4 regions of the Streptomyces sp. NPDC002209 genome follow, and region 1 is predicted to be linked to each of the others. Evidence: riboswitches for the same ligand, from Rfam matches in the RefSeq annotation. Region 1 holds a riboswitch; each other region holds the start of a gene.
The links. A riboswitch is a leader RNA that binds a small molecule or an ion and turns the genes downstream of it on or off. The one in region 1 is predicted to bind cobalamin.
Positions count from the first base shown of each region.

Region 2: linked by a shared signal. The riboswitch ahead of ACFYXK_RS00305 (cobalamin biosynthesis protein) and the one ahead of ACFYXK_RS05285 (ribonucleoside-diphosphate reductase subunit alpha) in region 1 are both predicted to bind cobalamin.
Region 3: linked by a shared signal. The riboswitch ahead of ACFYXK_RS06460 (energy-coupling factor ABC transporter permease) and the one ahead of ACFYXK_RS05285 (ribonucleoside-diphosphate reductase subunit alpha) in region 1 are both predicted to bind cobalamin.
Region 4: linked by a shared signal. The riboswitch ahead of ACFYXK_RS15800 (CbtB-domain containing protein) and the one ahead of ACFYXK_RS05285 (ribonucleoside-diphosphate reductase subunit alpha) in region 1 are both predicted to bind cobalamin.

Region 1 is NZ_JBIARX010000002.1:88,822-96,014, reverse strand. It holds gene ACFYXK_RS05315 (GntR family transcriptional regulator) at 1-723, shown strand, start outside; partial or broken gene ACFYXK_RS05310 (RNA-guided endonuclease TnpB family protein) at 903-1,118, shown strand; gene ACFYXK_RS05305 (carbon starvation CstA family protein) at 1,545-3,698, shown strand; gene ACFYXK_RS05300 (YbdD/YjiX family protein) at 3,695-3,892, shown strand; gene ACFYXK_RS05295 (Uma2 family endonuclease) at 3,946-4,530, opposite strand; gene ACFYXK_RS05290 (GNAT family N-acetyltransferase) at 4,609-5,109, shown strand; cobalamin riboswitch at 5,154-5,285, shown strand; gene ACFYXK_RS05285 (ribonucleoside-diphosphate reductase subunit alpha) at 5,425-7,193, shown strand, end outside.
Region 2 is NZ_JBIARX010000001.1:55,799-62,991, reverse strand. It holds gene ACFYXK_RS00315 (putative cobaltochelatase) at 1-1,908, opposite strand, end outside; gene ACFYXK_RS00310 (cobyric acid synthase) at 2,078-3,583, opposite strand; gene ACFYXK_RS00305 (cobalamin biosynthesis protein) at 3,595-4,554, opposite strand; cobalamin riboswitch at 4,593-4,744, opposite strand; gene ACFYXK_RS00300 (hypothetical protein) at 4,859-5,080, opposite strand; gene ACFYXK_RS00295 (anion permease) at 5,109-6,392, opposite strand; gene ACFYXK_RS00290 (alpha/beta hydrolase family protein) at 6,746-7,193, shown strand, end outside.
Region 3 is NZ_JBIARX010000002.1:348,112-355,304, reverse strand. It holds gene gcvH (glycine cleavage system protein GcvH) at 1-98, shown strand, start outside; gene glyA (serine hydroxymethyltransferase) at 114-1,370, shown strand; gene ACFYXK_RS06485 (L-serine ammonia-lyase) at 1,590-2,972, shown strand; gene ACFYXK_RS06480 (hypothetical protein) at 3,228-3,533, shown strand; gene ACFYXK_RS06475 (SsgA family sporulation/cell division regulator) at 3,717-4,133, shown strand; gene ACFYXK_RS06470 (hypothetical protein) at 4,250-4,750, shown strand; gene ACFYXK_RS06465 (flavodoxin family protein) at 4,791-5,504, opposite strand; cobalamin riboswitch at 5,588-5,783, shown strand; gene ACFYXK_RS06460 (energy-coupling factor ABC transporter permease) at 5,812-6,507, shown strand; gene ACFYXK_RS06455 (energy-coupling factor ABC transporter substrate-binding protein) at 6,507-6,896, shown strand; gene cbiQ (cobalt ECF transporter T component CbiQ) at 6,900-7,193, shown strand, end outside.
Region 4 is NZ_JBIARX010000006.1:417,895-425,087, forward strand. It holds gene ACFYXK_RS15760 (FUSC family protein) at 1-641, opposite strand, end outside; gene ACFYXK_RS15765 (hypothetical protein) at 751-1,578, opposite strand; gene ACFYXK_RS15770 (hypothetical protein) at 1,796-2,203, shown strand; gene ACFYXK_RS15775 (hypothetical protein) at 2,344-2,526, opposite strand; gene ACFYXK_RS15780 (hypothetical protein) at 2,584-2,958, opposite strand; gene ACFYXK_RS15785 (hypothetical protein) at 3,142-3,723, opposite strand; gene ACFYXK_RS15790 (hypothetical protein) at 4,012-4,257, opposite strand; gene ACFYXK_RS15795 (CbtA family protein) at 4,279-5,034, opposite strand; gene ACFYXK_RS15800 (CbtB-domain containing protein) at 5,063-5,275, opposite strand; cobalamin riboswitch at 5,312-5,461, opposite strand; gene ACFYXK_RS15805 (histidine phosphatase family protein) at 5,496-5,918, shown strand; gene pucL (factor-independent urate hydroxylase) at 5,997-6,914, opposite strand; gene ACFYXK_RS15815 (aspartate aminotransferase family protein) at 7,171-7,193, opposite strand, start outside.

The DNA.
Region 1 (7,193 bases):
GCCACTCGCACGGCGCGTGTGCCCAAGTACTACCGACTCAAGCGGCACTTGCTCGACATGACCGAGACGCTGCCCCCCGGCACGCCGGTACCGCCCGAGCGCACGCTCGCGGCCGAATTCGACACCTCGCGGACCACCGTGCGCCAGGCGCTCCAGGAGCTCGTCGTCGAGGGCCGGCTGGAGCGCATTCAGGGCAAAGGCACCTTTGTCGCGAAACCGAAGGTCTCCCAGCCGCTCCAACTGTCCTCGTACACGGAGGACATGCGGGCCCAGGGACTGGAGCCCACGTCCCAACTCCTCGACATCGGGTACGTGACGGCCGACGACACCCTGGCCGGGCTCCTCAAGATCGCCACCGGCGGCCGGGTGCTGCGCATCGAGCGGCTGCGCCTCGCCAGCGGCGAGCCGATGGCCATCGAGACCACCCACCTCTCGGCCAAGCGCTTCCCCGCGCTGCGCCGGTCGCTGGCCAAGTACACCTCCCTCTACACGGCGCTGGCCGAGGTGTACGACGTACGGCTCGCGGAGGCCGAGGAGACCATCGAGACCTCCCTGGCCACCCCGCGCGAGGCGGGCCTGCTGGGCACCGACGTCGGCCTGCCGATGCTGATGCTCTCCCGCCACTCACTGGACGCCGACGGCGAACCCGTCGAGTGGGTGCGGTCGGTGTACCGCGGCGATCGCTACAAGTTTGTCGCGCGGCTCCAGCGCCCTGCCGTCTGACGCAGCGGCGACCACGGTGCATGCGGACGGGCCCCGCCTGACACGGGCGGACCGGTCCGTCCGATCCCACCCCACACCATTCGATCGCCTTCGACTCGACTCGGCCACTTCCATGCAATTCAGGCGATCTCGCCGCCATACCCCGCATGCCGCCATTTGGGGGCTCTAGGGTCACCCACGTGCAACTGCGCCACAACTACCGCATATATCCCAACGCCTCTCAGCGCGCGGCGGGGCTGCCGTACGTCTCCTCGGCCCAGCTTTCCAGGCAGCTGATCACGGAGGCCAAGCGCACCGAGGGGCGGGCGCGGCTCGCAGAGGTGTCAGCCGTGGTGCTCCAGCAGTCGCTTCGGGACTTGGACGCAGCGTTCAGGGCCTTCTTCGGGGCGCTGAGGATCAGGTGGTCTCGTCCGCTGCCGGCCGCACCGGCGGCGGTCGGCCACCTTGGCGCACTGCCGGGCGACCTTGAGCCGAGCGGCAAAGGTGGCCGGCCCGAGGTCGATCCCGACCTCTGGGCGCGAGCCCCGGCGCCGCGCAATGAAGCAGGAAGACCGGGTCGCACGGACCAGGGTCGCGTCAAAAGTTCGTCGCTCGGCTCTGGGCCAGGCCAACTGATCCGTGCTTGACTCTCGTTCCGCTATACGGACGGGGGCTTACGTTCACCGGGCGGCCCCCGTAGATTCCCTGCGCTCAAGCAGATGATCAACGAGGGGACGAGGATCATGCCGGAACCGGGAGCAACAGGTACGGAACGGAACGCGGCGAGTCCGGACACGGCTGCGGACTCGCCTTCCGCATCAGGGGACATGACCTCGGGGGGCATGACCCCGAAGGCGATCGCCGTCTGGGTGCTCGTCGGCCTCATCGGGGCCCTCGGCTGGGGCATCCTGGCGCTCTCGCGCGGCGAGGAGATCTCGGCCGCCTGGCTGCTCGCCGCCGCGCTGGGTTCGTACGCCATCGGCTACCGCTTCTACGCGCGGTTCATCTCCCACCGGGTCCTGAGGGTCGACAAGACGCGGGCCACCCCGGCCGAACGCCTTGACAACGGTGTCGACTTCCACCCCACCGACCGCCGCGTGCTCTTCGGCCACCACTTCGCCGCCGTGGCCGGCGCCGGCCCGCTGGTCGGTCCCGTGCTCGCCGCGCAGATGGGCTACCTGCCGGGGACCATCTGGATCGTCGCGGGCGTCATCTTCGCGGGCGCCGTCCAGGACATGGTCACCCTCTTCTTCTCCACCCGCCGCGACGGGCGCTCGCTCGGCCAGATGGCCCGGGACGAGATCGGCCCCGTCGGCGGAGCCGCCGCCCTGGTCGCCGTGTTCGCCATCATGATCATCCTGCTGGCCGTGCTCGCCCTGGTCATCGTCAACGCCCTGGCGCACTCCCCCTGGGGCGTCTTCTCCATCGGCATGACCATCCCGATCGCCCTCTTCATGGGCTTCTACCTGCGCGTGCTGCGGCCGGGCCGGGTCACCGAGATCTCCGTCATCGGAGTCGCGCTGCTGCTGCTCGCCATCGTCGCGGGCGGCTGGGTCGCCGAGTCCTCACTGGCGAGCACCTTCACGCTGGAGAAGGAGACCCTCGTCCTCTGGATGGTCGCGTACGGCTTCGTCGCCTCGGTGCTGCCGGTGTGGATGCTGCTCGCGCCCCGCGACTACCTGTCCACCTTCATGAAGGTCGGCACCATCGCGCTGATGGCGGTGGGCGTCGTGCTGGCCATGCCGACGCTGAAGATGCCCGCGGTCACCGACTTCGCCGCCCGCGGGGACGGGCCGGTGTTCGCCGGATCGATGTTCCCCTTCGTCTTCATCACCATCGCCTGCGGCGCCCTGTCCGGCTTCCACGCACTGGTCTCCTCGGGCACCACCCCGAAGATGATCCAGAAGGAGACCCAGGTCCGGGTCATCGGCTACGGCGCCATGCTGACCGAGTCCTTCGTCGCCGTCATGGCGATCATCGCGGCCACCATCATCGAGCCCGGCCTGTTCTTCGCGGTCAACTCCCCCGCCGGCGTCATCGGCACCACCGTCGAGACCGCCTCGCAGGCCGTGACCCACTTCGGCTTCGCCGTCTCGCCCGAGTACCTCGCGCAGGCCGCCAAGGACGTCGAGGAGGCCAGCCTGCTGTCCCGTACGGGCGGCGCGCCGACCTTCGCACTCGGAATGTCGGAGATCTTCTCGTCCGTGCTCGGCGGCGCCGGGATGAAGGCGTTCTGGTACCACTTCGCGATCATGTTCGAGGCGCTGTTCATCCTGACGACCCTCGACGCGGGCACCCGCGTCGGCCGGTTCATGCTCCAGGACACCCTCGGCAACGTGCACAAGTCCTTCAAGGACATCAGCTGGAAGCCGGGCGTGTGGCTGGCGAGCGCGCTCGTCGTCGGCGGCTGGGGCTACTTCCTGTGGGTCGGCATCAAGGACCCGCTGGGCGGCATCAACCAGCTGTTCCCGCTGTTCGGGATCGCGAACCAGCTGCTCGCGGCGGTGGCCCTGGCCGTCTGCACCACGCTGCTCGTCAAGTCCGGGCGGCTCAAGTGGGCGTGGGTCACCGGCGTCCCGCTGGCCTGGGACGTGGCCGTCACGCTCACCGCGAGCTACCAGAAGGTGTTCTCCGACGACGTGAAGGTCGGCTTCTTCGCGCAGCGCGACAAGTACCAGACCGGCATCGACGCCGGGAAGGTACTGCCGCCCGCCAAGAACATGGACGAGATGCACACCGTGGTCACCAACGCCACGGTGGACGGCGCGCTGTCGGCCCTGTTCGCCGCCTTGATCATCATCGTGCTGCTGGACGCGGCGCGGACCTGCTTCAAGGCGATCGCCGCCCCGGAGGCGGTCAGGCTGTCCGAGGTCCCGTGGACGGAGTCGAAGATCATCGCCCCGGCCGGTCTCATCGCGACGCCCGAGGAGCGGGCGGAGCTCGCCGCCGCCGGCCTGGACTCGGGCGGCGGCCGCGTGAAGGAGCCGGTGGCGTGAGCGGGGTCCGCGCGGCGCTGGCGAAGGCGCGGTACTTCGTACGGGAGTTCTCGGGCGAGGCGGCGTACGACCGCTACGTGGCCCACGCCCGTACGCACGACCCGGACGCGGAGGTCATGACCCGCCGCGCCTTCGAACGCGCCCGCACGGACTCGCGCGAGGCGGACCCCCGCGAGGGCTTCCGCTGCTGCTGAGCACGTACGTGAAGGGCCCCGCCGGACGCTTCCGGCGGGGCCCTCGTGCGTGTTCAGCGCACCCAGTCCTTCAGGGGCTCGGTCGGGAAAGAGAACCCGACGGGGTCTGGCAGCTCGACGTCCTTGCCGAAGGGGATGGTGCGTACCGTCTCGTACAGCTTCCCGTTGGGATCGCTGTGGACATGCACAAGGCAGTTGTCCCGGTCGATGAGGAGGTAGACGGGAATGCCGGTCGCCGCGTACGCGCCGGGCTTCGCCTTACGGTCGCGTGCGTCGGTGTCGGAGTCGTACGACGTAACCTCGACGACCATCAGGACAGGAGCCGGGTCGGCCCACTCCCCCTGCCCTTCGAATGCGCCATCCGGGGCAAGGGACGCATCCGGGCGTGCCCGACCCGAACGGTACTGCTCGACCTTCAGGCCGCGTTCCACGTGGAGCCAGACCTCGGGCCGGTGCTGCATACAGATGCGGGACAGCCACACGACGATTCGGTCGTGATCTCCGTCAGGCACCGCTTTGACCCCCAGCTTCCCGTCGATGAATTCCAACCGCAGCCCCTCCACCTCTCTGGCGCCTATGCGCGCAAGGGTCTCGAAGTCCTCGGTCAGCATCTGGGGCCTGTCGGTCATCACGGTCATGCCTCGCTCGCCTTCCTCGACGGTGCTGTCTCCGACGATAGCGCCGGGCACCGACAGCCGTCCGGCACACTCGGTGGCATGGACATCGTGATCAGGGAAGCGCTGGCGGCGGAGTACGGGACGCTCGGGGAGATCACCGCGCAGGCCTACCTCGGGGACGGGCTGCTCACCTTCGGCGAGGACGACCCGTACCTCGCGCGGCTGCGCGACGTGGCCGGGCGGGCGCGCGACGGGGTGATACTCGTCGCCGCCGCGAGCGACGGACGGCTCCTCGGCGGTGTGGCGTTCGCCGCTCCCGGGAGCCCGCTGTGCGACATCGCCGTGGCCGGCGAGGCCGAGTTCCGGATGCTGGCCGTCGCCCGGGAGGGCCGCGGCCGGGGCGCCGGGGAGGCGCTCGTACGGGCCTGCATGGAGCGGGCGAGGGCCATCGAGGGCGTACGGCGCCTCGTGCTGTCCACCACGGACGACATGGCCGGCGCCCACCGGATCTACGAACGGCTCGGCTTCGTCCGTACGCCCGAACGGGACTGGGAGCCCGTCCCCGGCCTCCCTCTGCTCACGTACGGTCTCGAACTGTAGCCACGCCGACACAACATCTAGGGGGTCGCACAGGAAGCGGCCCCCACATGTATGCTCATGCTCGCTGTCGTCGCAGGGGAATCCGGTGCGAATCCGGAACTGTCCCGCAACGGTATGAAGTACACCCATTGGTGTCACCGCAAGTCCGAGGACCTGCCGACAGTGCGCCCGGCTCGACCGAACCGGGTGCCGACACGTCCGGGCCTCGCGGTTGGGCCGGTGGACGCCGCGCGGTGCTGCCCCGTCATGCCCGCGCGCGCCCGCTCGCGCCCGCACCGCAGGTGTCCCGGAGCCGAGCGAGGGAGAGCTCCCCCCGTGACCATCGCGCCTTCCGCACCGCGCGCCGAGTCCGACCCGTCCGACACCGGAATCGAGACCGGGGGACCTGGGGCCGCACTGCTGCGTACCCTCACCGAGCTGACGGCCGACCTCCCCGACACCGACCCGGGCCGGGTCGCCGCCGCCGCGCTCCGCGGGCGCAGCGCCGCCGCCGACGAGGCCGAGCTGCGCGGCCTGGCCACGGAGGCCGCCGCCGGTCTCATCTCCGAGGACCCTGCGTACTCCCGGCTCGCCGCCCGGCTGCTGACGCTGGCCGTCGCCGAGGAAGCCGCGGGCCAGGGGGCCACCTCCTTCTCCGCCTCCGTCGCGGTCGGCCACCGCGAGGGCCTGATCGCGGACCGCACCGCCGAGTTCGTGGCGCTGCACGCGAGCCGCCTGGACGCACTGGTCGAGCACACGCTCGCCGAGGGCGCCGACGACCGCTTCGGCTTCTTCGGCCTGCGCACCCTGCACAGCCGCTACCTGCTGCGCCACCCGATCACCCGCCAGGTCGTCGAGACCCCGCAGCACTTCATGCTGCGCGTGGCCTGCGGCCTCGCCGAGAACGACAGCGTCCAGGCCGTCGAGGAAGTGGCCTCCCTCTACCGGCTGATGAGCCGCCTCGACTACCTGCCGTCCTCCCCCACGCTCTTCAACTCCGGCACCCGGCACCCGCAGATGTCCTCCTGCTACCTGCTGGACTCCCCGCTCGACGAGCTCGACTCGATCTACGACCGCTACCACCAGGTCGCGCGCCTGTCGAAGCACGCCGGCGGCATCGGCCTCTCGTACTCGCGCATCCGCGCCCGCGGTTCGCTGATCCGCGGTACGAACGGCCACTCCAACGGCATCGTGCCGTTCCTGAAGACCCTCGACGCCTCCGTCGCCGCCGTGAACCAGGGCGGCCGGCGCAAGGGCGCCGCCGCCGTCTACCTGGAGACCTGGCACGCGGACATCGAGGAGTTCCTGGAGCTCCGCGACAACACCGGCGAGGACCAGCGCCGTACGCACAACCTGAACCTGGCGCACTGGGTCCCGGACGAGTTCATGCGCCGCGTCAACGCGGACGCCGACTGGTCGCTGTTCTCCCCGGCCGACGTGCCCGAGCTGGTCGACCTGTGGGGCGACGAGTTCGACGCCGCGTACCGCAAGGCCGAGGCGGACGGCCTGGCCCGCAAGTCCATGCCCGCCCGCGACCTCTACGGCCGGATGATGCGCACCCTCGCGCAGACCGGCCAGGGCTGGATGACCTTCAAGGACGCCTCCAACCGCACGGCGAACCAGACCGCCGAACCGGGCCGGGTCGTGCACTCGTCGAACCTGTGCACCGAGATCCTCGAGGTCACCAACGACGGCGAGACCGCCGTCTGCAACCTCGGCTCGGTCAACCTGGGCGCGTTCGTCCTCACCGGGACGGGTGAGATGGACTGGGAGCGGCTGGACGAGACCGTCCGCACCGCCGTGACCTTCCTCGACCGCGTCGTGGACATCAACTTCTACCCGACCGAGCAGGCCGAGCGCTCCAACTCCCGCTGGCGCCCGGTCGGCCTGGGCGCGATGGGTCTGCAGGACGTCTTCTTCAAGCTGCGCCTGCCCTTCGACTCCGCAGAGGCGAAGGCCCTTTCCACCAAGATCGCCGAGCGCATCATGCTCGCGGCGTACGAGGCCTCCTGCGACCTGGCCGAGCGCCACGGCGCGCTCCCGGCCTGGTCGGAGACGCGTACGGCCCGCGGTGTCCTGCACCCGGACCACTACGACACCGAGCG
Region 2 (7,193 bases), on a different contig from region 1:
GCCACCGGCGGAACCGGCCGAGGTGGCCCGCCCGTCGGTGACCACCACGAGCAGCGGACGGCGGCTCGGGTCCCGCAACCGCTCGATGCGCAGCACCTCGTGGGCCTTGAGCAGGCCCGCGGCGAGCGGGGTGCGCCCGCCCGTCGGCAGCTGCTCGAGCCGGGCCGCGGCCGCGTCCACCGAGGAGGTGGGCGGCAGCGCCAGCTCGGCGGCGGCGCCGCGGAAGGTGATCAGACCGACCTTGTCCCGGCGCTGGTAGGCGTCCAGGAGCAGCGAGAGCACCGCCCCCTTGACCGCGCCCATGCGCTGCCGGGCGGCCATCGAGCCGGAGGCGTCGACGACGAAGAGGACCAGGTTGCCCTCGCGGCCCTCCCGGCTGGCCTGGCGAAGATCGTCCTTGCGGACGACGAGCCCGCGCCCGCTGCGCCCGCGCGCCTTCTGGTGCGGGGCGGCGGCCTGGATGGTCGCGGCGAGGTGCAGCTTCGTCAGGTGGCCGCGGGGGCGCTGGGCGCCGGTGGTCCGGCCGTGCGCGGTGCGGGCGCGCGAGCGCCGCCCGGACGCGCCCTCGCCGAGGCCCGGCACGCTGAGCATCTTGGTCCGGAACGGCTCGGCGGCCCGTACGGCGGCCTGCTCCGGTGCGGCGCCCTCCTGGGAGGCGGGCTGCGGCTCGGGGGACTCCGGGGCGTCCGGGGCCGGCAGGGACGTGTCGTCCTGCGCCTCGGGGGTTTCGGGGGCCTCGGGCCCGGGGGCGTCCGGTCCGCTCTGCGGGGGGACCCCGCCGCCTCCGCCGTCGGGACCGCCGTCTTCCGGACCGCCGTCGTCCGGACCCTCGGGCTCGGGCTCGGGCTCCGGGTCCGGGTTCGGGTCGGGCTCGTCGTCCGGCTCCTCGTCGGGGAACCGGTCCAGGATCTCGTCGAGCTTGTCCTCGTCGAGCCCGGGTGCGTCGAAGGGGTTGCGGCGCCGCCGGTGGGGGAGCGCCAGCAGCGCGGCCTGCCGTACGTCCTCCTTGCGTACGTCGCTCCGCCCGGCCCAGGCGGCCAGCGCGGTCGCCGTACGGGCCATCACGATGTCGGCGCGCATGCCGTCGACCTCGAAGCCGGCGCAGGTCGCCGCGATCTGCAGCAGCGAGGCGTCGCGCAGGCGGACCTTCGGGAGCAGCGCCCGGGCGGCCACGACGCGGGCGCGCACGTCCGCTTCGTCGCCGGCCCAGCGGGTGGCGAACCCGGCGGGGTCGTCCTCGTACGCGAGCCGGCGGCGCACCACCTCGACGCGCTGGGCGGGCTCGCGGGAGGCCGCCACCTGGACGGTCAGCCCGAACCGGTCGAGGAGCTGCGGGCGGAGCTCGCCCTCTTCGGGGTTCATGGTGCCGACGAGCAGGAAGCGGGCGGCGTGGCGTACGGAGACGCCCTCGCGCTCGACGTAGGAGGCGCCCATCGCGGCCGCGTCGAGGAGGACGTCCACCAAGTGGTCATGGAGAAGGTTCACTTCGTCGACGTACAGGATCCCTCGGTGCGCGTCGGCCAGTAGCCCCGGCTCGAAGGCCTTGACTCCCTCCGCCAGCGCCCGTTCGATGTCGAGGGCGCCGATGAGCCGGTCCTCGGAGGCGCCGACGGGCAGTTCGACCATGCGCGCGGGCCGGGCGGAGCCGGGCCCCGCCTCGTGCGGGCCGTCCGGGCAGGAGGGGTCGGGCGCGGACGGCGCACAGGAGAACCGGCAGCCGGGAACGACGTCCACCTGTGGCAACAGTGCGGACAGTGCGCGGACGGCCGTCGACTTGGCGGTCCCCTTCTCGCCGCGCACGAGTACACCGCCGACTGCAGGGCTCACGGCGTTGAGCAGCAACGCCAGCCGCAGGTCGTCCTGACCGACCACCGCGGTGAACGGGAAGTGGGTGGTGCTCGTGCTCATCCGCTGATCACTCCTTCGAGTGGGCTGCGCCCGCGACATGCTGAGCGAGAGCGGCCCTCGGCCATGCTGGTCATCTGCTCCCCGCGGTGACGGGGGTGGTCCGCTCCTCCACGAGCACGTGATCGAACTGCTGCTCTGCTCCCCGCCTCCGCGGGGATCTCCCGGGCCTTCACGGTGCGCCCGGTGGGAGGAACGGGAGGCCCGACGGGGCTCCGGTCTCGATCAGGCGGAGCAGGGCGTCGGTGTCCGCGTGCTCGGCGATCAGGTCGCCCAGCAGGTCCAGCTGCTCCTCCCGCAGGGCGCCGAACGAGGTGTCCGGGGACGGGACGAAGCGGCGCCCGGCAGCCGCGGCCACCTCGCGCAGGAACGCCCTGCGGAAGCCGTCCGACTCCAGCGAGCCGTGCCAGTGGGTGCCCCACACCGACCCGACCCGGCAACCGTCGAGGAACGGCTCCCCGCCCAGGACCTCGGCCACCCCGTGGTGGATCTCGTAGCCCGTCACCGGCTCGCCCAGCGCCGCACCCTCCGGCCGCGCCAGGGTCTTCTCCCGCTCGAAGCGGATCCGCACCGGCAGCAGGCCGAGCCCGTCCACCGAGCCCGCCCTGGACTCGACCTCGTCCTCGATGTGCTCGCCGAGCACCTGGAAGCCGCCGCAGATGCCCAGCACCGGCCGCCCCTGTGCGGCCCGCCGCGCCAGCGCGTCCGCGAGGCCGCGCTCGCGCAGCCACTCCAGCGCCTTCACCGTGCCCCGGGTGCCCGGGACCACCACGAGGTCCGCGTCGACCAGTTCCTCGGCCCGGTCCACGAACCGCACCACGACCCCCGGCTCCGCCGCGAGCGCGTCGACATCGGTGAAGTTCGACATCAGCGGCACCGCGCACACCGCGACCCGCAGGACGTCCTCGCCGACCGGCGGCGCCACGACCGACTCGCGCACCGCGCCCCGCAGGGAGACCCGGAGCCCGTCCTCCTCGTCGATGCCCAGCCCGTGCCGGAACGGCAGCACGCCGTACGTGGCCCGGCCGGTCAGGTTGCGCAGCATCTCCATGCCCGGCTCCAGCAGCGACACGTCGCCGCGGAACTTGTTCACCATGTATCCGGCGATCAGCGACTGGTCCTGCGGCGACAGCAGCGCCGTCGTCCCGAAGAACGAGGCGAAGACCCCGCCCCGGTCGATGTCCCCGACCACGACCACGGGGAACCGCGCGGCCCGCGCGATGCCCATGTTCACGATGTCGGTCCGGCGCAGGTTGATCTCGGCCGGACTGCCCGCCCCCTCGCAGATCACGGCGTCATACGTGCCCCGCAGCTGCTCCAGGCAGTCCGTGACGACCCCGAGAAGCTGTTCCTGGCGCCCCCCGTGGTAGCCGCGCGCACTCATCTCGCCCACCGGCTTGCCCAGCAGCACCACCTGGCTGCTGCGGTCGCTGCCGGGCTTGAGCAGCACGGGGTTCATCAGCGCCGTCGGCTCCACGCACGCCGCCTGCGCCTGCATCGCCTGCGCCCGCCCGATCTCGGCGCCCTCGCGCGTCACGAAGGAGTTCAGCGACATGTTCTGCGCCTTGAACGGCGCCACCTTCACGCCCTGCCGGGCCAGCCAGCGGCAGATGCCCGCCGTGACCACGCTCTTGCCCGCGTCCGATGTCGTACCGGCGACGAGGAGCCCCCCGCCCAGCTTTCCGCCGCTCACCGGCGTCCCCTCCCAGCCACACGCGACACCGCACAGCGCAGTGCCACACACGCCCCCAGCGCCAGCCACGTCACCTGCCGTGACAGCCGCACCGCCCGATCGATGTCCGCGACCTGCACCGGCCGCCCCGCCCCGCCGTTCAGTACGGCCCGGTGCTCGACCCGCCCCCCGTACGCCAGGGTGCCCCCCAGCCGTACGCCGAGCGCCCCGGCGAACGAGGCCTCCACCGGGCCGGCGTTCGGGCTCGGGTGCTTGGCGGCGTCCGCGCGCCAGGCCCGTACGGCTCCCCGCCGGTCGGGCCCGGCCAGTACGGCGGCCAGCGCGGTCAGCCGGGCGCCCGGCCAGCCCGCGAGGTCGTCGAGCCGGGCCGAGGCCCAGCCGTAGCGCAGGTACCGCGGCGACTTGTGGCCCACCATCGCGTCCAGGGTGTTCACGGCGCGGAAGGCCAGCAGCCCGGGGACACCGGCGGCGGCGCCCCACACCAGGGCCCCGACCACCGCGTCGGAGGTGTTCTCGGCGACCGACTCCACGACGGCGCGGGCCATCTGCTGCTCGTCCAGGGCCTGCGGGTCGCGTCCGCACAGGTGCGGCAGCCGCTCCCGGGCCACCTCGGCGTCCCCGGCGGCGAGTGCGCCGCCGATGGCGCGGGCCTCGCGGCCCAGGGAGGTGCCCCCGACGACGGCCCAGGTGGCCGCTGCTGTCAGGGCGATACGGGCGGCTGCGGGCCGGGAGCGCACGGCGCGGGCGCCCAGCGCACCCACGGCTGCCGCGCCCCCGGCGCACACGAGGGTGTGGAGGAGGCCCCGGGCGCGGTCGTCGCGCCACAGGGCGCCCTCGACTGCGGAGGCTGCTCGTCCGAAGGCGGCCACGGGGTGCCCTCGGCGCGGATCTCCGAGGATCCGGTCGCCGATCAGGCCCGCCGTGGCGCCGTACGCGAAGACGCGATCGGCACGCATGGTGGCAGGTATGTCCTCACTCAGGGTCCGCGCCCTGGTTCGACGTGTCCGGCGGTGGGAGTTCCTGGCTCCCGGGGCGCACGTGCCGCGTGCTCCCCGGTGACAGTGGCGGGACCGCGCCGGATTCGCACCGGACTTCCTCTCCATGCCGCCGTATTGGCTCGGGCAGTCCACCACGCACCGCGAAGGCCCGTCAACTCGCCGTTGACCTGCGGCGGGGCAGGTCACCGCCCCGGGCCGCAGGTACGGGAAAGCTCCCCCCGGGATGCCCGGAGGGAGCTTTCGTGCGCCGTGCCCGAATCGGTCAGCTGACGATCAGGTAGATGCCGTACGCCACGGCCGCCGCGACGAGCGCGAAGCAGGCGTACGCACCGCTGCGGGCCAGGGTGGCGGTGCCGCCCTGCTCGGTGGCGGCCTCGTGCTTGGAGAGGCCCACCAGGCCCAGGGTGAACAGGGCCACGAGCGTGACGGTGGCGGAGAGGCTGACCCCGAAGACGGAGCCGAGTGCTGCCCAGTCGATCTTCATACTGCGGAATCCTCTGTCGTTCTCGGGGTCAGACCGCGGCGGCGGGAGCCGCCGGAGCCGCGGGGACGGCGGCCGGGATGGTGGCCTTCAGGTCCTCGTCGGCCACCGCGGCGGTCGTACCGGCGGCAGCCGCCTCGGCGGCCACGGTCGGCGGGACGGTGACGGCGGCCATGGCCGTGGTGACGACACCCGGCTCCTCGGCCGCGGCCTGCTGCGCGGCGTTGACGTTGCTGTGGTCGACGACCTGGCGGCGGGAGATGAGCCAGATGGCGACGCAGGAGCCGACCAGGAAGAGCGCGACCGCGGCGACGCCGAGGTCACCGGTGCGCATGACCAGCTCGGCGCCGGAGGCGACGACGGCGGCGGCCGGCAGGGTCAGGCCCCAGGCGATGAACATGCGGGTGGCGGTGGACCAGCGGACCACACCGCCCTTGCGGCCCAGACCCGCACCCATGACGGCGCCGGAGCACGCGTGGGTGGTGGAGAGGGAGAAGCCGAGGGTGGAGGAGGCCAGGATGACGCTGGCGGCCGAGGTCTGGGCGGCGAAGCCCTGCTGCGGCTGCAGGTCGGTCAGGCCGCTGCCCATGGTGCGGATGATGCGCCAGCCGCCCAGGGAGGTGCCCAGCGCGATGGCCAGACCGGCGGAGACGATGACCCACACCGGCGGGTTCGCGCCGGAGTCCAGGGCGCCGCCCGCGACGAGGGCCAGGGTGATGATGCCCATCGTCTTCTGCGCGTCGTTGGTGCCGTGCGCGAGGGAGACGAGACCGGCCGAGGCGATCTGCCCGGCGCGGTAGCCCTTGGTGGCGGTCTTGCCGCCGACCTTGCCACCGAGCTTGTACGTGACCTTCGAGGCCAGCATCGCGGCCGCACCGGCCACGATCGGGGCGGCGATCGCGGGGATCAGCACCTTGGTGACGACGACGCTGCCGTTGACCGCGCCGATGCCGGCGGAGGCGACCGCGGCGCCGATCAGGCCGCCCATCAGGGCGTGGGAGGAGCTGGAGGGGAGTCCGACCAGCCAGGTGACGAGATTCCAGAGGATCGCGCCGACCAGCGCGGCGAAGATCACTTCCGGCTGGATGCCCTCCTCGTTGATCAGGCCCTTGGAGATCGTCTTGGCGACCTCCACGGACATGAACGCGCCGACGAGGTTGAGCACGGCGGACATGGCCACCGCCGTCTTGGGCTTGAGGGCGCCGGTCGAGATGGTGGTGGCCATCGCGTTGGCCGTGTCGTGGAAACCGTTCGTGAAGTCGAACACGAGAGCGGTGATGATCACGATCCCGAGGAGAAGCGTTATGTGCTCCATTTACCCAGGCTTCTGTTTGACGTCAGTGGCTCGGCGACCGTAGGCAACCTGAGTGAACGGAAGATGAACTGATGCGGGCGGAGCGGTGTACTGGCCCGTCGTGCCATCGGGACCTTCGTCCTGATTTTGCCGCCGATACCGCGATTAATGCACGTCAAAGCGGGGTGAACGAAAGGATCCGCAGCGGATCACAGGCCCCTGGACCCACCCTCGAGGGGGCCTGGAAGAGATCTAGATCACTCCTCCGGTCGCCCCGGCGCGCCGCTGCGCGATCCCTTCCCGGCCCCGCCCGGCGGTATGCGGAACATTCCGCTCAGGTGGCCCGCCCGGGCTCCCGCCTCGACACTGGAGCCGTGCGTACCGCCACAGCGACGGCCGCGGTCGTCGCCACCTCCCTCGTCGGTGCCGGTGCAGCCGCGGTCGCGGCCGGCCGGTACGCCGCCGACGCCGCCCTGCGGCACGAGCCCGGCCGCCCCCTGCCCGGCGAGGCGCGGCTCAGCGTCCACTCCGCCGGCTCCGGACAGATCGTGCTGACCCGCTCGCTGGCCTCCCTGCGTCCCGGTACGTACGGACTCGCCGCCCCCGGCGTGCACGCCGTGGTGGGGCCCGTCCTCGAGGGGGCCGCGCCCGGACCGGACACCGTCGTACGCCGGCTCCTCGCCGTCACCCACGGCAGCCTCGAGCCCGGCACCCGGGTCGCCCTCACCCCCCAGGTCCACGCGGGCAACCCCCGCACCGCCCTCGGGCTCGACCACGCCGACGTGGACATCCCGGGCGAGCTCGGCGGGCTGCCCGCCTGGT
Region 3 (7,193 bases), 260 kb from region 1:
CGTTCGAGGGCGGCTGGCTGTTCAAGGTGCGCATCGCGGAGGAGCCGGCCGACCTGCTCTCCGCCGAGGAGTACGCCAAGCTCACCGCCGGTAACTGACCACAGGGGATCCTGATGTCTGTTCTGAACACCCCTCTCCACGAGCTCGACCCGGACGTCGCCGCCGCCGTCGACGCCGAGCTCGCACGCCAGCAGTCCACCCTGGAAATGATCGCGTCGGAGAACTTCGCTCCGGTCGCGGTCATGGAGGCCCAGGGCTCGGTCCTGACCAACAAGTACGCCGAGGGCTACCCCGGCCGCCGTTACTACGGCGGCTGCGAGCACGTCGACGTCGTCGAGCAGATCGCGATCGACCGCATCAAGGCGCTGTTCGGCGCCGAGGCCGCGAACGTCCAGCCGCACTCGGGTGCGCAGGCGAACGCCGCCGCGATGTTCGCGCTGCTGAAGCCGGGCGACACGATCATGGGCCTGAACCTGGCCCACGGCGGTCACCTGACCCACGGCATGAAGATCAACTTCTCCGGCAAGCTCTACAACGTGGTCCCGTACCACGTCGACGAGACCGGCGAGGTGGACATGGCCGAGGTCGAGCGCCTCGCCAAGGAGTCCAAGCCGCAGCTGATCGTCGCCGGCTGGTCCGCCTACCCGCGCCAGCTGGACTTCGCCGCCTTCCGCCGCATCGCGGACGAGGTCGGCGCGTACCTGATGGTCGACATGGCGCACTTCGCCGGCCTGGTGGCCGCGGGCCTGCACCCGAACCCGGTGCCGCACGCCCACGTCGTCACCACCACCACGCACAAGACCCTCGGCGGTCCGCGCGGCGGTGTCATCCTGTCGACGCAGGAGCTGGCCAAGAAGATCAACTCCGCGGTCTTCCCCGGTCAGCAGGGCGGCCCGCTGGAGCACGTGATCGCGGCCAAGGCGGTCTCCTTCAAGGTCGCGGCCTCGCCCGAGTTCAAGGAGCGCCAGGAGCGCACCCTGGAGGGCGCGAAGATCCTCGCCGCCCGCCTGGTCCAGGACGACGTCAAGGCCGTGGGCGTGGACGTCCTCACCGGCGGCACCGACGTGCACCTGGTCCTGGTCGACCTGCGCAACTCCGAGCTGGACGGCCAGCAGGCCGAGGACCGCCTCCACGAGGTCGGCATCACGGTCAACCGCAACGCCATCCCGAACGACCCGCGGCCGCCGATGGTCACCTCGGGCCTGCGGATCGGTACGCCGGCCCTGGCCACCCGCGGCTTCGACGCCGAGGCCTTCACCGAGGTCGCCGAGATCATCGCGCAGGCGCTGAAGCCCGCGTACGACAGCGAGGCCCTCAAGGCGCGCGTCTCCGCGCTCGCGGCGAAGTTCCCGCTGTACCCGACGCTCTAGCGACGGCTTGGGAGGGCCCGGCCTGGTGTCACACAGGGCCGGGCCCTTCCTGTGTGACACGAGCCATACCCGAGCGCCGTCCGGCGACCATCGCGGGCAGACGAAACGTTCACCTCGCCACGTTAAGCTCGACTGTCGGACAAAATCCGAACAATCCCCCCTCATACGATCAGCCCCGCCTGCCCCTCCACCCACGAGCAGACAAGGGAGTCCGCCACCGTGGCCATCTCCGTCTTCGATCTCTTCTCCATCGGCATCGGTCCCTCCTCCTCCCACACGGTCGGTCCGATGAGGGCCGCCCGCATGTTCGTGACGCGGCTGAAGAAGGACGGCGTACTCGCCCAGACCGCAGCGGTCCGGGCAGAGCTGTACGGCTCCCTCGGCGCGACCGGCCACGGCCACGGCACGCCCAAGGCCGTGCTGCTGGGCCTGGAAGGCCACTCCCCCCGCTCGGTGAACGTGGAGACGGCCGACGACGAGGTGGAGCGCATCCGCCGGACGGGGCGCCTGCGCCTGCTCGGCACCGAGATCGGGGAGGCGCACGAGATCGCCTTCGACGAGCCGAGCCAGCTGATCCTGCACCGCCGCCGCTCCCTGCCGTACCACGCGAACGGCATGACGCTCTTCGCCTACGACGCCTCGGGCGCCCCGCTGCTGGAGAAGACGTACTACTCGGTCGGCGGCGGCTTCGTGGTGGACGAGGACGCGGTCGGCGAGGACCGGATCAAGCTCGACGACACCGAGCTGAAGTACCCCTTCCGCAGCGGCGACGAGATGCTGCGCATGGCCCGGGAAAGCGGGCTGTCGATCTCCGCGATGATGCTGGAGAACGAGAAGGCCTGGCGCACCGAGGAGGAGATCCGCGAGGGCCTGCTCGAGATCTGGCGCGTCATGCAGGCCTGCGTCTCGCGCGGCATGTCGCGCGAGGGCATCCTGCCCGGCGGCCTGAAGGTCCGGCGCCGGGCGGCGAACACCGCCCGCAAGCTCCGCTCCGAGGGCGACCCGCTGGCGCTGTCGATGGAGTGGATCACCCTCTACGCGATGGCCGTGAACGAGGAGAACGCCGCGGGCGGGCGGGTGGTCACCGCTCCGACGAACGGCGCCGCGGGCATCATCCCGGCGGTCCTGCACTACTACGTGAACTTCGTGCCCGGCGCCGACGAGGAGGGCGTGGTCCGCTTCCTGCTGGCGGCCGGCGCGATAGGCCTGCTCTTCAAGGAGAACGCCTCGATCTCCGGCGCCGAGGTCGGCTGCCAGGGCGAGGTCGGCTCGGCCTGCTCGATGGCGGCCGGCGCCCTCGCCGAGGTCCTGGGCGGCACCCCCGAGCAGGTGGAGAACGCGGCCGAGATCGGCATGGAGCACAACCTGGGCCTGACCTGCGACCCGGTCGGCGGCCTCGTCCAGATCCCGTGCATCGAGCGCAACGGCATGGCGGCGGTCAAGGCGGTCACCGCGGCGAAGATGGCGATGCGCGGCGACGGCACCCACAAGGTCTCCCTCGACAAGGTCATCAAGACCATGAAGGAGACGGGCGCCGACATGAAGGTCAAGTACAAGGAAACCGCCCGCGGTGGTCTGGCGGTCAACGTCATCGAGTGCTGATCCGGCACGCATGACGAGTGAGGGGCCCGGCGCAACGCGTCGGGCCCCTCCGCGTTGCCCGCCGCAACAGGCTTAATTCGCAGGTGATTTGAGGTTTGCGGGGAGTTGATCACGCGTGAGGGCGAACCCTCGGCCGCGGGCTGGTTTCTCGATGATCACCTGCGCCATGGTGATCACGTGACGTCGCGGCCACACCCCCGGCGGCCGGCCAACCGCCTTGGACCGCAGCCTTTTTGCGTACTGGAGGACTTCATCATGGCAAGCAACCGCAGCATCCGCGTGATCTCCGCCGTCGCCTCGCTCCCCTTCGCCGTCGCGCTCTTCGCCGGCGTCGCCCAGGCCGACAACGGGGCCGGTGCGGGCGTCTCGTCCAACGCCGCCGTCGCCGAGATCCTCGGGAGCGGGGTCGCCGGCAGCAACCTCGGCAACGCCTCCACCACCCAGCAGGTCGCCACCGGCTCCGGGGCGTCCAACCAGAGCAACGGCGCCCAGGCCAACGGCGCCGGCTTCACCGCCGTCGGGCAGTCCAACGACTCGCTCGTCTTCAACCCCGTCCCGTAACGGACCGGTGACGCAGCGGCCCGCCCTTCCCCCGGAGGGCGGGCCCCTTCGCTTTCCTGTGCCAAGACGGGCCCAGCGGCCCTCCGGGTCGGGACCTTCGGCCCGCTGGGGCGGCCGGCAGGTGGGCTAGCTTGCCCGAGAGGGCGGATTCTCCCCCCGCGAGCCGACGGAGAGGTGGAGCGCATGGACGGCACGGACGGTATCGAGCACCACGTCCTTGCGCTCCGGCTGGAGGCCTCGCCCGCACCCCTTCCGCTGCTCGGGGCCTTCACCTACCGCTGCGACCGGCCCTACGAGCTGGCCCTCGACTTCCGGGGCGCCGGGATGCACGTGGCACGCTGGGTCTTCTCCCGGGACCTGCTGCTCGACGGGGAGGTCTGCGCGACGGGCGAGGGGGACGTCCAGGTGTGGCCCCGCTGGCAGGGCAGGGAGCCGCGGGTGTTCCTCGCCTTCACCAACGGCGAGCGGAGCTGCGTGGTGTCCGCCCGTGCGAAGGACGTGCGCACGCTGTGCCGGCGGCTGGTCGGGCTGGTGCCGCGGGGCGAGGAGCAGCGGCACTACGACCTCGACGCCGAGCTGAGCACCCTCCTGCCCCGATAGGGGGCGATTGGTCCCTTTTCTTTTTGTTTCTGGCGTTTTGGGTGCAACCATGAGCCTGCCCGGAGTGTCCTCAGCAGTGACACCGGTCCCCGCCTCCGAAGAATCAGGGGGACGTCATGAACCACCTCCGCCGCCGGCAGCTCGTGGCCCTGGCCACAGGTGCGCTGCTCACCGCCGGGATCACCCTCGCCGCGCCGGCCTCGGCCGTCGTCCGGCCCACGCCGCTCGTCGTCAACGCCCGCTGGGGCGGGCACTGCACGTACGACCGCATCGTCATCGACCTGCGGGGACGCGTCCCCGAGGTCGTCGTCACCCGCGTGCCGAAGCCGGTCCAGGACGGGTCCGGCATGCCCGTCCCGCTGGCCGGGAAGCACTTCCTGCAGATCCGCCTGCACCCCGCCGCCGCGCACGACCGCGCGGGCGACAGCACGTACCACGGGCCGAAGCTCGTCAAGATCTACCTGCCCCGGCTCAAGGGCCTCGCCATGACCGGCGACTTCGAGGGGTACGTCACCTTCGGCGCCGCCTTCGACGCCAAGCCCGCCTTCACCTCCTTCACGCTGCACGGGCCCGAGCGGTTCGTGCTGGACGTCGCCCACCGCAACGTGTGCCGGTGAAGACGGGAGTGGACGCTGGCCGACGTATCGGCGTGAGGGACTACCGGTGCTCGGGGTTCGGGAAGTCGAAGCGGCAGCCGGCGTCCCACTCCGAGCGCTGGTTGCCGTGCGCCGGGATCCCGCCCGAGCGCTTCAGCAGGGCCGCCAGGTGCATGAGGTTCCAAGACATGAAGGTCGTGTTCCGGTTGGTGAAGTCGTTCTCGGGACCGCCCGAGCCGGGGTCCAGGTACGAGGGCCCGGGCCCGGCCTCGCCGATCCACCCCGCGTCGGCCTGCGGCGGGACGGCGTAGCCGAGGTGCTGGAGGCTGTAGAGGATGTTCATGGCGCAGTGTTTGACGCCGTCCTCGTTGCCGGTGATGAGCGCGCCACCGACGCGGCCGTAATAGGCGTACTGGCCCTGATCGTTCAGGATCGAGGAGCAGGCGTAGAGCCGCTCGATGACCTGCTTCATGACGGAGCTGTTGTCGCCGAGCCAGATCGGTCCGCACAGCACGAGGATGTCGGCGTCCATGACCTGGCTGTACAGGACGGGCCACTGGTCGGTTTCCCAGCCGTGCTCGGTCATGTCGGGCCAGACACCGGTGGCGATGTCGTGGTCGACGGCGCGGATCAGCGAGGTCCGGGCGCCGGCCGCCTCCATGACGGCGCGGCTCCGCTCGATCAGGCCCTCGGTGTTGCTGGGCTCGGGCGAGCGCTTGAGGGTGCAGTTGACGTAGAGGGCGGTCAGGTCGGAGTAGTCGTAGTCGGCGGCCACGCTGCCAGCCTGGGCGGCGATCGCCGGGGCCGCCAGCGGACCGCACCCGTTCGGGCCGGGTTGGTACCGGTCCGTCCGTCCGACTAGGGTCAACGGGCCTTGGTGTACGGGAAACCGGTGGGAAACCGGTGCGGCCCTCGCCACTGTGAACGGGAAGTCCGGCTCCACTCCTCTGGGAAGCCACTGGGCGGCGCGGGGGGATCCGCATCGCCCGGGAAGGCGGAGTCAGGGCATCAGCACCCGAGAGCCAGGAGACCGGCCGGGGCGCGTTGTCCATCCACGAGGTGCTGGAGAGGTCTCCCTACCCATGCATATAGCCGAGGGGTTTCTGCCCCCTTTGCACGCGGTCGCCTGGGGCGCCGCGTCCGCTCCGTTCGTCGTCCACGGTGTGCGCGCCCTCACCCGCGAGGTGAAGGCGAACCCGGAGAGCACGCTGCTGCTCGGGGCGTCCGGTGCATTCACTTTCGTCCTTTCCGCACTGAAGATCCCGTCGGTGACGGGCAGTTGCTCGCACCCCACCGGGACCGGGCTCGGCGCGATCCTGTTCCGGCCGCCGATCATGGCGGTGCTCGGCACGATCACCCTGCTGTTCCAGGCGCTGCTGCTGGCGCACGGCGGACTGACCACACTCGGCGCGAACGTCTTCTCCATGGCGATCGCCGGGCCCTGGGCGGGGTACGGGGTCTATCTGCTGCTGAAGCGCCTCGGCGTCCCGCTGATGGTGACCGTCTTCTTCGGCGCCTTCTTCGCCGACCTGGTCACCTACTGCGTGACCTCCGTGCAGCTGGCGCTGGCCTTCCCGGACCCGGGCAGCGGGTTCCCGGGGGCGCTGGCGAAGTTCGGGGGCATCTTCGCGGTCACCCAGGTCCCGCTCGCGGTGAGCGAGGGCCTGCTGACGGTGCTCGTGATGCGGCTGCTGATGCAGTCGAGCAAGTCGGACCTGGTCCGGCTGGGCGTCGCGAAGCTGACCGGCGGCAGCGGGCAGAAGGCGACGGCGGTCTGATGGCGATGAACCGGAACACGAAGATCAACGGCCTGCTGCTGCTCCTGGTGGCGGCCCTGGCCGTGCTGCCGCTCGCGCTGGGACTGGGCGAGGGCAAGGAGGAGCCGTTCACGGGCGCCGACGCGCAGGCGGAGGCGGCGATCACCGAGCTGAAGCCGGACTACGAGCCGTGGTTCTCGCCGCTGTACGAACCCCCCTCCGGGGAGGTGGAGTCGGCACTCTTCGCCCTCCAGGCGGCGCTCGGCGCGGGCGTGCTCGCGTACTACTTCGGCGTCCGCAAGGGCCGCCGGCAGGGCGCGGCCGCGGCGGCTGCCGCGGCCGCGGACACGGCTGCGGCTCCGCCGGACCCCGCGGGCGTTCCCTCGGGCACCGGCGCCACGGGGTCGTAGGCGGTGCTGCCGATCGACGTGGCCGCGCACAGCAGTCGCTGGCGTGGCCGCCATCCGCTCGAGAAGGCCCTGCTGGGACTGGGGCTGACGGTGACCGCCGTGTGCCTGCCGCCCTGGCCCGGCGGACCGCTGGTCGCCGCGGCGACGCTGGCGGTGCTGCTCGGCCCGGCCGGTGTGGCCGGACGCCGGCTGTGGCGGGCCTTCCGGATCCCGCTGGGCTTCTGCGTCACGGGCGCACTGCCGCTGCTGGTCGCCGTCGGCGGACCGGCCGGGTTCGTCTCGCTCGCCCCCGACGGC
Region 4 (7,193 bases), on a different contig from region 1:
CGCTCGTCGTAGTCCGGTCCGCCCGCGGCTTCCAGGGCGTCGGCGAGGGCCCGGTAGGTGTCGGCCACGGCGGCGCGCTCCGGTTGCCGCCCGCGCAGCGGCCAGCCCAGCAGGGTCAGCAGGAGGACGAACAGCCCGCCCGCGGCCAGCAGCAGCGGAGCCGTCCACCAGGGCCGGGGGAGGGGCAGGCCGGCGCCGACCACGGCGTTGAGGAGCAGGAGCAGTCCGGAGACGGAGGCGACCGTGCCGATCGAGGAGATCATCCCGGAGACGAGGGCGATCAGGGTGAGGGCGCCGACGGCGAGCCAGCCGTGGCCGAAGACCAGGGTGCCCAGGGCGACTCCGACCGCGCCGAAGAGCTGCGGCACGGCGATGTTCAGGATCCGCATCCGGTAGGCGTCGGCGGTGTCGCCGATGACCCCGGACAGGGCGCCCATCGAGACGAGGGCCCCGTACTCGGGCTCGTTCAGGGCGAAGCCGACGGCGAGGGGGGCGGCCATCGCGACGCCGGCCCGCGCGGCCGCGGCCCAGGGGATCGGTGCGGTGCTCGGCCGCAGTCCGTTGAGCAGCCAGGCGGGCGGAGCCAGCGGGCGGTGCCGGGGTCGCCCGGACGGTATCTGTTCGGTGCGTTCGGTGCTCATTCAGCTTCCGTGCGGCCGCTCGTGAATCGGTTCTTCTGCGCTGTTCCGTGGTCTTGCGTTCTTCTTGCGTTCTTCTGGGGCGGTCTGAGTGCGTTGGTACCTTCCGAGCTTATGGGGTGCGACGCAGTCGTCCCGCCAACCAGGCGGCAACAGCGGCGGCGAGCCCGATCGCCAGAATCACCCAGGCGGTGGTGCGCAGGAACGCGGTGAGCGCGTCGTACACCGCCGCGGCGGCCGCCCGGTCGATGTCGGCCGGCAGGTCGTCCAGCGTGAGCCGGCGGCAGACGGCCACCGCGATCCACAGCAGGACGGCGCCGACGGCGACCCCCAGGCCGGTGGCGATCACCGCGCGCCGCCGGCGGACGGCGACGCCGATCGCCGCCGCGGCCAGCACCACGGTCAGCACGGGGAGCCAGATGCCCGCGATCTGCAGCATGCGGAAACCCTTCCTGAGCGCGCCGAGATTGTCGTACTCCATGACCTTCACCGAGACGTGGGTGACGGGGATGCGGTCGGCGAACGGCACCCCGTCGGCGACGAGTTCCCCTTTGACCTGCTCGATGACGGGCGCGAGGTCGATGGTGACGGCGTCGCCGTCGCCGGTGGTGAGGGCCTGGAGGAAGGCGGCGTGCGCGGCGCGGTTGGCCGCGTCCCAGGCGGTGCGGTAGGCGGGGGTGCCGGCGAAGGAGCGCAGGGCCTCGCCGAGCAGGGCGTCGACCCCGCCCTGGAAGGGGCCGGCGTCGATCTGCCCGGCGAGGGCGCGGCCCGCCTGGGTGACGACGACGCCCTGGACGGCCGCGTTTTCGGCCAGCGGGGACATGGCGGCGGTGTACCGGTCGGCGTTTCCCAGCTCGCGGTCGGCCCAGTACGCGACGGCGCTTGCGGGCACGAGGACGGTCACGAGGACGACGAGTACCGCCGAGAGGAAGGTGCGCACGTCACCAGGGAAAGCCGGGACGGTGCGGGGCGCGAGCGGTGCTGCTGCGGGTGGGTGGCGGATCGGCGGATCGGCCTCGCCTGCCTCGCCCTGCCCGGGATGCTCTTCGAGATCGACGCCGTGGCGGTACGCAGCCCCTGATCCGGCGGTCCGCTGATCCACTTGCCGGTCGGGGGCGGTGGGTGTGCCCTGGATGATGGGAGAGAGGAGCCCTGTCATGGCACATGCGGCACCCACCGCCCCGATGAGGCGGCACTGGCAGGCGACCGGCACGGACGACCCGATCAAGGGCCAGCTGACGCGGGCCCTGCTCCTCGGACTCGTCTACGGAGTCTGGGCGGCCTTCATGAGGCGCGACACGGACGGGGTCGACGCGGGCAACGTCTTCTACGGGATCCTGTGCGGCGCCGTCTTCGCCGCCATCATGTTCACGCTCGCCCGTGTCGGCCCCCGGCTGATGCGGGAGCTGCACGCCACGGCGTACGGCGCCTTCGCCGGTATCGCCGTGGGCTACCTGTACAGCCTGGCCGACCACTCGATCCTCCGCTCGTGCTGGGTCGGCTTCATCACCGGCGTCGGCTTCGGGCTGGCGGCGTTCTACCGCTACTACACGCGCGAGCCCTGACCGGAAGGCCACTGACCCGGAAGGCCGGGGCGGGGGGCGCGGCCCCCCCCCGGGGCCCCCCGCCCCCCCCCCCCCCCGCGGGGGGGGGGGGGGGCCGCCCCCCCCCGGGGGGGCCCCGCCCCCCGCCCGTATCCCAGGGCTCAGTCCTCGGGCGAGGACTCGCAGCCGGTGGCAGAAGTGGCCCCCGCGGCCACGGAGGCGGCGGGGGCGGGGGCGTCCTCGCCATCGGTCCCACGGCTCGGCGGCTTCGGGGCCGGCGGGGCGTAGCGGGTGACCTCGGCGCGGAGCATGGCGTTCAGGGCGGCGTACGGGTCGATGGGCATGCCGGAACCTCACGGTGTTCGGGGGTGTGTGGGGGTACGCGCTGCTGCTCGGCCCGCTCAGCAGCGCAGGACCACACTCCGTACCGTTCCCGCGGACGGCACCGGCCCGGCCGTTCCGAACGAGCCGGCGCGCATCGCCCGGCCGGCCTGTTTCACGTGGAACACCGGCCGCGGCAGCTGCCGTACACCCGGCGTTCCGCGCACGACGAGGCGTACGGCGGGCCGCACTTCGGGATCCGCTGCCGGATCGGACTCCCCCTCGACGGGGGCGCCCGGCTCGCTCGGCGCGCCGGACCCGCTGCGCTCGGCGGCGGCGGCCGCCGCTGCGGCGGTCGTGACGGCGGGACCGGACGCGAACAGGCACAGCAGCACGACGCAGGCCGCCGAAAGGGCCCTGGCCAGCGCCGTGCGTGCATGCCGTGTCCCGCTCATGCGAGGGGTCTGCCCCGACACGCCCGGGGACTCCCCGACCGGACCGCAGAAGCCCCCGACCGGGGGACGAAGACACCCCCCTCGGCTGACGGAAGCCGAGGCGGCTGCCGGTGCCCGGGGCGGTCGGGGGGTGCTCGGGGGCAGCCGCCCCCGACGCCGGCGGCCGGGCGCGACGCCGGCGGGTCAGCCGGTGCGGTGCCGGCCGGTCAGCCGTGCCAGGACCGTGGTCTCACCGCTGACCAGCCGCAGTTGGGCCCGACCGGGCCGCTGCGCGCGTCCGCTGATCCCGCCGGGCGAGACCCGGTCGACGGTGAAGACGGCGGTACGGCCGTCCGCACGCGCGATCTCGACGGTCAGCCCGCGCCGCAACTCGGCGAGGCGCAGGTCGGCGGCCGTGACCACGGCGGCGCCTGCCGAGCCCGGGGCCGGGGTGTCGGGGTCCCAGAAGGCCTCGTCCCCGTCCCCGCCCAGCGGCAGGTCGACTCCCAGACTCGGGATGGACAGCCGCAGCGGCCGTGCGGCCCGCAGCGGTGTGATGCCGGCGGCCCGCACGGGTCGCGGCCCCTTGCCGGTGGCGTGCTGCCCGGAGTGCTCCAGCTGCTCGACGAGCCGGCGGTGACCGGACAGGCCCAGGGCCCGCGAGGGCAGCGCGTCGGCGGCGGTGGCAGCAGTGGGCCGTGCGCCCTCGGTGCTCCGCAACATCCCTATGCCGGTGCCCAGCAGAGCCACTGTCAGCACGCCGACCACCCACTTGGCGCGGGGCATGGAATTCCCTCCTGGTCCGATCTCCCGGCTCCGGTGGCCGGGTCTCCTGAGAGCAGTGGAACCCCTCGCTGCCCGTCAGTACCGCTTACAACGCCGAAGACTGACGTCGCGTCACAGGCGTGTCGGCGGCCGCCCCGGACGTCTTCCCAGCTGGTGACGGGTGCACCGCCCCCGACCCGAGGATTGCGCAGGATACGGCCGAACGAGTGCACCACGCAGCGCACACGGGTGGACGGCGGGCCGATGCCCGGCAGGACGGGCCGGCGGGGCTCCCGGCGGCCAGGAGGGTCAGATCAGGACGAACGCAATCGCCGCCGCCCCCATGAGGGCGGCGGCGAGGTGGATGGCCGGGTGGCCGTAGTCGCCGAACCAGAGGTGGCGGGCCAGGCCGCCGAGGGCGGCCAGGGCCGTGATGATGCCGACCTGGGCCAGGAGCGTGGCGGCGGTGAAAGGGGCCAGGAGCAGCAGAACGGTGTTGAGCCAGAACGGGACGGCGCCCGTCCAGCCGCGCCATTCCCAGATCGCCGTCTGCATGTACCACCGGCCCCCTCATCGTCAGCTCGCGGGCTGTACAGCCTCCTGGGGTGCGGCGGCCGGGACAAGGGCCCGTTCGGCAAGAAAACCGAAGACCAGGCCGAAAGTCGTCCACATCGCGACCTGGATGGCCACGGTCGCGAGGCGGAACTGCCAGATCAGGGCGGCCGGGAAGTCCGCCGGGACCTCGTTGATGCCGGGCAGGGCCGCGTAGGCGATGGCGACCACCGCGACGAAGCCGACCGAGGCGACGACCGAGGCGTTCCAGTTCCCGAGCTTGGGCGCCAGGCGCCGGCCCAGGATGAGCGCGCCCGCCGACAGCAGCACGCTCAACGCGATCATCAGGATGTAGAGGGTGGTCCTCCGGACGACGGTGTCGGGGTCCCCGACGGCCGGCGGGTTGGAGGGGTACTTGAGGAACGGCACCAGGTTGAAGGTGACGAACAGGCCGCCCGAGACCAGCAGGGCCGTGACCCGCGGGCCGAAGCGGCCGATCCGGCCCAGGGCGTAGCAGAACACGAGCGCGGCGATGCCGCCGAGCGCGATCCCGTACAGGAGCGTGCCGGTGCCGAGGCCTGCCGTGGCCTGGAGGGCCCGGCTGACCGGGGCCGCCTCCTCGGCGTGATCGTGGGCGGCGTGGCCCGCCTCCTCGATGGCGATCGCCGCGTCGACCTTGGACTCACCGAGGACGTACGCGACGAGGAACGCGGCCACGCCGGCGAGCAGACCCGCCAGCATGCCCCGGACCAGCAGGACGCGGGGGGAAATGGAGTTCATGGTTCGGTTCTTCCCTTGCTGGTGGAGATCAGTGGCAGGGGAAGCCGAGGAGGTGGCGACCGTCGTGCATCCACTCGTGGACGGTGTCGCCCTCGAAGAGCGCGGTGGCGCCCTGCTCGGCACCGACGAGGTAGAGCAGGACGAGCATCAGGACGCCGACGAACAGGGCCCAGGGGGCGAGCGCGGAGAGCGAGATCGGGGTGACGGCAGGGGCCGTCGTGGGCACGGCGGAGTGAGCCATGGCAGAACCTCCAGAGGGAACACGCGTCCCGGTCAGTGGTGCTAGCGACGACATGGCGGGTCTGACTTCTCCTCCCCCTCCGGGAGGATTCACAGTGGCGCGACCGTGCCGGATTTTCACCGGTACTTCCGTCATACCGTCGTCTTTTTTTGGTTGTCGTCCGAGACCGTACCGCGTTTACGCTCCCCTTATGAAGAGCGACGTAGTACGAGTTCAGTTCGTGAGACGTCCATTCGACGACGCCGCACGGCAGATGCGCTTCGGCCACGGCGACCCCTGCCCGGAGTACGCGGGCCTGCAGGGCCCCGACACGGGGCAGTGGGCCGGGCGGACCCTGGACGAGGTCGCCGCCGAGGATCCGGCCGCCGTCCGGAGGTGGCTGACGGACCCCGACTACGCACCGCCCGGCGGCGAGTCCGTCACCGCGCTGATCGCCCGCGTCGGCGCCGCGCTCGCGGCTCTGCCCGCGGGCACGCACCGCGCCGTGGTCGACCAGGCCGTCGTACGGGCGGCCGTCGTGTCCGCGCTGGAGCTGCCGGCCGCCGCGTTCTGGCGCCTCGACGTACGGCCGGACACGGTGACCAGCCTCACCGGCCGGCTCGGGCGGTGGAACCTCCAGCTCGGACAGCCGGCCGGGACGTAGCCGGAGCACGACGTGCCGCGGGCAGCACGACGGCCCGGACCCCGCGACGCGGTCCGGGCCGAGCGGTGACGAGGGGCGTCAGGCGACGATCCAGTCGCTCGTCGCGATCACCGGCTGCACGCCGTCGCGGTGCACGGTGCCCTCGATCAGGCCGTACATCCGGTCCGCCGCGAAGTAGACCTCGTTGTCGTTCTTGAGGCCGAAGGGCTCCAGGTCGACGAGGAAGTGGTGCTTGTTGGGGAGGTTCAGGCGTACCTCGTTGACCCGCGGGCAGTGGTCGAGCACCCGCTCGGCCATCTGGTTGAGGGTCTGCTGCAGCGAGTACGAGTAGGTCTCGGCGAACGCCTCCAGCATGTTCTTGCGGACCTTCTTGTACGACTGGTCCCAGTCGTACGCGGAGTCGTCCGCGGCCAGCGCCGAATGCGCCCAGCGCGCGGTGACCTTGGTCGCCAGGATGCGGTCGTACGCCTCCTTGAGCGTCGTGTACTTGTCCTTGATGTAGCCGTGGAACTCGGAGTTCGTCGAGTTCATCACCGTCAGGTCCTTCAGACCCGAGATGACCTGCAGACCGGTCGTCTCGCTGTACGTGATCTGCGCGGTGCGCACCTCCTGGCCCTTGCGGACGAAGGAGTGCTGCTCCTTGCGCGTCGGGACCGGGATCCGCTCCCAGGCGTACTCCTCGATCCGGATCTGCGCCTCGCGGATCGGCGACTGGGAGGAGACGAAGTGCTTCGCGAGCAGGATGCCGAAGGCCTCGGGGGAGGCGATGCCGTGCTCCTTGCCGAAGGCGTACACCGTGTTCTTCGTGGTGTCCGTCGGCAGGCAGTTGGCGTTGTCGCCGGTCAGGTGGACGTCGCGGAACTCGCCGCGGAGCGCGACCGAGACGTTGAGGTCGCGGATCTCGTGCCACGAACCGTCGCCGCCCTTGCGGGTGACCTTGACGATGCGGTTCTCGGCCTTGCCGTACTGGTTCTGCGCCAGGACGTGCTTGCTCATGGTGTCTTCCTTCGGTGCCTCGGGAACACGGAGTCCGGTGGTCTGGATCCCGTACGCCCGGCGTCCAGCGCCCGCCCCCGACCGCAGGACGTCCCGCTCCCCGCCGTTCGGCCCCGAAGGGGCCGCCCCGGGACTGACGTGCATCCCGGTCCGTAGGTGCTGCTTCGGATTGCAACATGTGCGCAGGGCGTTGTTACCCGTACAGATCATCCGAACACCGGCACCCACGGCTTGGGCGACCGCACAGCGCAGCAGGTCAGACAGTGTGCGTATCCGCGA